2 regions of the Klebsiella sp. RIT-PI-d genome follow, and region 2 is predicted to be linked to the other one. Evidence: predicted binding sites of a transcription regulator. Region 2 holds the regulator's gene; the other holds the start of a gene.
The links. Region 2 encodes Fur, which represses iron uptake genes when iron is present. Its sites were predicted from a motif close to ATAATAATGAGAACNACTATCAA; they were not measured.
Positions count from the first base shown of each region.

Region 1: a site for Fur is predicted at 1,162-1,184, ahead of sodA (superoxide dismutase [Mn]). Genes of this name have one in related genera too.

Region 1 covers NZ_LGIT01000007.1:45,591-48,068, reverse strand. Annotated here, with positions in the region: gene rhaR (HTH-type transcriptional activator RhaR) at 1-43, shown strand, start outside; gene rhaT (L-rhamnose/proton symporter RhaT) at 1-970, opposite strand, end outside; gene sodA (superoxide dismutase [Mn]) at 1,258-1,878, shown strand; gene kdgT (2-keto-3-deoxygluconate transporter) at 2,164-2,478, shown strand, end outside.
Region 2 covers NZ_LGIT01000009.1:411,018-413,495, forward strand. Annotated here, with positions in the region: gene chiP (chitoporin ChiP) at 1-510, shown strand, start outside; gene AC791_RS08535 (helix-turn-helix domain-containing protein) at 558-1,166, opposite strand; gene fur (ferric iron uptake transcriptional regulator) at 1,329-1,781, opposite strand; gene fldA (flavodoxin FldA) at 2,072-2,478, opposite strand, start outside.

The sequences.
Region 1 (2,478 bases), on a different contig from region 2:
GTACACTGACCGGACGACGCCCGGCATTATTCCACTCTCTTAATACCAGGCCTACAATCCCGCCGCACAAGACATAGAAACTCATATGCAGCATCCAGCTGATATAGTCATACTGCGGCGGAATACGTGCATGCCCCCAGGCGTAAAAGAAGAATTGCAAATACCACATTAGTCCGCCCAGCGCGGAGAGCAGAATATTGCTGACGATCAGCGGCTTTGGCAGCGAGAAGTCTGCTTTTACCGACAGATTCTTTAATTTTGCCAGGCGAATAAAACAGAAGCCCAGATTAATCAGCGCTCCGCCGCCCATAATCACCACGTAACTGGGTAGCGCAACGTACAGCGGATCGACCCCCAGCGCGGCGGCGGCCTCATGCATCGGTTTTGCCGCATTCATCGCAAACGACATACCCGCAGAAAAGATGCCACACATTACCGCCAGCAGCAGCCCTTTCTTCAGGTTAAAGTCTTCAGCTTTAATCCCCATTTTACGTTCTTTCAGCTGACCCGCGTGGGTGACAATCCCGACCCCAATAAGTGCGACCAGCACGCCAGTCAGCGTCATACGACCGCCGTGTGTGGTGATCAATACGTCAAAATTGCCGTTAAGAATGGGCGTCATCAGGGTACCGACGATAAGCGTAATGCCAATCGCGATCCCAATCCCCATCGACATGCCAAGATAGCGCATGGTCAGACCATAATTGATATTACCAATGCCCCACATTGCGCCGAACAGAAAAACCGGTAGCAGCGTAGAAGCACTGAAGGAACGGTAATAGGCCCAGAAGTCAGGTAGCAGCAGCGCGCTGATGGTCCAGGGTAAAATCAACCATGAGACCGTTCCGCCGACGGACCACATGGTTTCCCACGACCAGCCTTTTACCTTTTTAAACGGGGCATAGAAACAGGCTGCACTGGCTGCGCCGATCAGATGCCAAAGAATACCCATCGTAATCATGTTGCTCATGTCTTTATCCTCATCTTTTTATGGTCGGTAAACCCTCCCCGACCTGATGAGTGTAAAAATTGTGCAATAGATTAACCTTCAGCGGACTGCCGCCTTACGTGTCGGGCTGGCAATGAACCGGTTAATGCAATGAGCAAGCTCACAAATTTGGCTTCAGAACAGAAAGTTATATCCTTATAAAAACTACGGCATTGATAAACATTTTCAATATCATTTAATTAACTATAATGAACCAACTGCTTACGCGGCGTTAACACTTCTGCCGCCAGACAATAATGGAGATGATTATGAGCTATACACTGCCATCCCTGCCGTATGCCTACGATGCCCTTGAACCGCATTTCGATAAGCAGACGATGGAGATCCATCACACCAAACATCACCAGACCTATGTCAATAACGCCAACGCCGCGCTGGAAAGCCTGCCTGAACTGGCTAACCTGCCGGTTGAAGAACTGATTACCAAACTGGATCAAGTTCCGGCGGACAAGAAAACCGTACTGCGTAACAACGCGGGCGGTCACGCGAACCACAGCCTGTTCTGGAAAGGTCTGAAAAAAGACACGACCCTGCAGGGCGATCTGAAAGCCGCCATTGAGCGTGATTTTGGTTCGGTAGAAAAATTCAAAGAAGAATTTGAGAAAGCGGCGGCGACGCGCTTTGGTTCCGGCTGGGCATGGCTGGTACTGAAAGACGACAAACTGGCCGTGGTTTCTACTGCCAACCAGGATTCCCCGCTGATGGGTGAAGCGGTTGCCGGCGTTTCTGGCTTCCCGATCATTGGTCTGGATGTGTGGGAACACGCTTACTACCTGAAATACCAGAACCGTCGCCCGGACTACACCAAAGCATTCTGGGACGTAGTGAACTGGGACGAAGCTGCGGCGCGTTTCGCGGCTAAAAAATAAGTTTTAAAGATGATTACCCTGCACGCTTGTGCAGGGTAGAAGCCTCCGCTGGTAATGCCGCGGAGGCTTTTTTTTGCGCTGCGTTTCAGGGTGCTATGGTGATCTGCATCAAATAAAAAACAATGATCCATTAAAATAGAAACTGCGTTTCAATTTGTGTGGCTACGATCACTTTTATAGTTTCGCTGAATGATTATCTTGCGTTCATCGACGCGGAGGCATCTTCAATACGGGATGCATCCACCCATAAAAATTGCCCTATTTTTATGCTTACAGGTGAAGAAGATGCAGATTAAACGCAAGATAGAAAAAATTCCGGGCGGCATGATGCTCGTCCCGCTGTTCCTCGGCGCGCTGTGCCATACCTTTGCGCCGGGTGCAGGAAAATATTTTGGATCGTTCACTAACGGTATGATCACCGGTACGGTGCCGATTCTGGCAGTCTGGTTTTTCTGTATGGGTGCCTCGATTAAACTGAGTGCAACGGGCACGGTCCTGCGTAAATCCGGTACGCTGGTCGTCACTAAAATTGCTGTCGCCTGGCTGGTCGCGGCAATCGCATCACGCATCATCCCCGAGCACGGCGTGGAAGTAGGGTTC
Region 2 (2,478 bases):
TATAAACCCGCAGAGGTGGTGGATTTACGTCTTGAGGGCACCTGGGTTAAAGCTAATGGTCAGCAGGGTTATTTTCTCCAGCGTATGACACCCACTTACGCCTCATCTAACGGCCGCCTCGATATCTGGTGGGATAACCGTTCAGACTTTAACGCCAACGGCGAAAAAGCCGTTTTCTTAGGTGCAATGTACGATCTCAAAAACTGGGATCTGCCAGGCTGGAACGTAGGAGCATCCTGGGTTTATGCCTGGGATGCGAAGCCTGCGACCTGGCAATTAAATCCGGATGCCTGGTATGATAAAGATCGCACTATCGAAGAGTCCTCTTATAGCCTGGATGCCGTTTATACTCTTCAGGAGGGCCGGGCTAAGGGAACCATGTTTAAACTTCACTTCACCGAATATGATAATCATTCGGATATTCCGAGCTATGGCGGCGGTTATGGCAATATTTTCCAGGATGAGCGCGACGTGAAATTTATGGTTATCGCGCCATTTACGATTTTCTAAGGCAGACTAAGACGGTTACACCCGGCGGCGCAAAGCCGCCGGTATTTCTACGGGATGTCAGGAAGATAATTGACCCTCACCAGTTTGCCCTTGCTCATTTCAATCGCGTTTTCCTCACGCAGAAAGGCCACTGACTTCATCACAATACTGCGCGACAAGTTTGTCATTTTAATGACAAAGTTAGCGACGTTTATACTGGCAAGCATATCCGGCTCAAGGCGACTAAGCAGCAGGATAGCACCCTGCACGCAAACCATGCTGCTGCCGCCCAACAGCAACTCCTCGCGCTCCTGCTGTCGCGTAACCTGCGCCAGCAGAAGCGTATACATGTCCTGATGTGCTTTCAACTCATCAATTCTGCTAAAAAAGTCTTTATTGCTGACCAGTCGATAGTCGCAGTCACTGTCTGCATGCAGAATAACATACTGCTCTGGCGTCCCGGGCATGATCATACCCGTAATGCCCGGTGCCCTTGAGCGCGTTAACAGCAATCCATCCCGTCGGCGCACAAGCGAGTAGTCGCCAGCATACAGTAAACAAATCTTATCGGCCTGAAAGGTCAGGGCGTGGTATTGCGCAAGGCGATTCTTATTCCTGTCGTCGAAAATGGCAAGAATATGGGTAATTGCAGACTGATATGCGGTGTTTTTATGCATGACTTAATCCATTGTCAATATCATCAGACGTCGTGCACAACGCCCGTAACACATCATTCTAGGCCGCGTAAATGATCACTGATATTAATGAATTCTGAATTTACTGCCTGAAAAAATAAAAAAGCCAGCCGGGGAGGCTGGCTGACTTAGCGTCCTGGTCGATTACTTGTTGTTGCCTTCGTGAATATGTTCGTTTTCACGGCAGTCACCTTCAGCACAGTGACCATAGAGATAAAGACTATGGTTGGTGAGACGGATACCGTGTTTAGCGGCAATCTCACGCTGGCGTAACTCGATTGAATCATCGCTAAACTCAATCACTTTGCCGCAGTCGAGGCAGATAAGGTGATCGTGATGATGCTGCTGAGTCAGTTCAAAAACGGATTTACCACCCTCAAAATTATGACGGGTGACAATGCCTGCATCGTCAAACTGGTTCAGAACGCGATAGACGGTAGCGAGGCCAATCTCTTCGCCCATGTCGATAAGGCGTTTGTATAAGTCTTCCGCGCTGACATGGTGATTGTCAGGCCCCTGAAGCACTTCCAGAATTTTTAACCGGGGAAGCGTGACTTTCAGGCCTGCTTTCTTTAATGCGGTATTGTTGTCAGTCATGCGGAATCTGTCCTGTTGCTATAAGATTCACTCCCCACAGGGAAGTATTTACAGAGAGTGCATCGGTCATAATGACTCTCATTATAGAACTGCCATGCCTGATTGAAAACCGTAAGTATCAGACAAATTTAGCAATTAAAACGAGGCGTTGTTCGCAAAGCGGAAACCGTCCTCGTTAAATCAGTGGCTATTGTACAGATAAGTACTGAAAAGTTAAAAAATTGTAGCAATTATTTTGATTGCTCAAAGCTATCGATAAAGCGCAGCCTTGCGGCTGCGCTTTACTGACATCAGGCATTGATAATAGCATCGAGGTGCAGCTCTTCAGAGATCTGCTTGACCCACTGCTCAACGCGTTCGGCGGTTAGCTCGGGCTGGCGGTCTTCGTCAATGGCAAGACCGACGAAATGATCGTCATCAGCGAGGCCTTTTGACGCTTCAAAGTGATAACCCGCGGTTGGCCAGTGGCCGACAATCGTTGCGCCGCGCGGCTCTATGATGTCACGAATAGTGCCCAGCGCGTCGCAGAAGTATTCTGCGTAGTCTTCCTGATCGCCACAGCCAAAAAGGGCAACCAGCTTACCGTTGAAGTCTACCTCTTCCAGCGTCGGGAAAAAGTCATCCCAGTCACATTGTGCTTCACCGTAGTACCAGGTTGGAATGCCCAGCAGCAGAATATCGTAGCCTGCGAGATCTT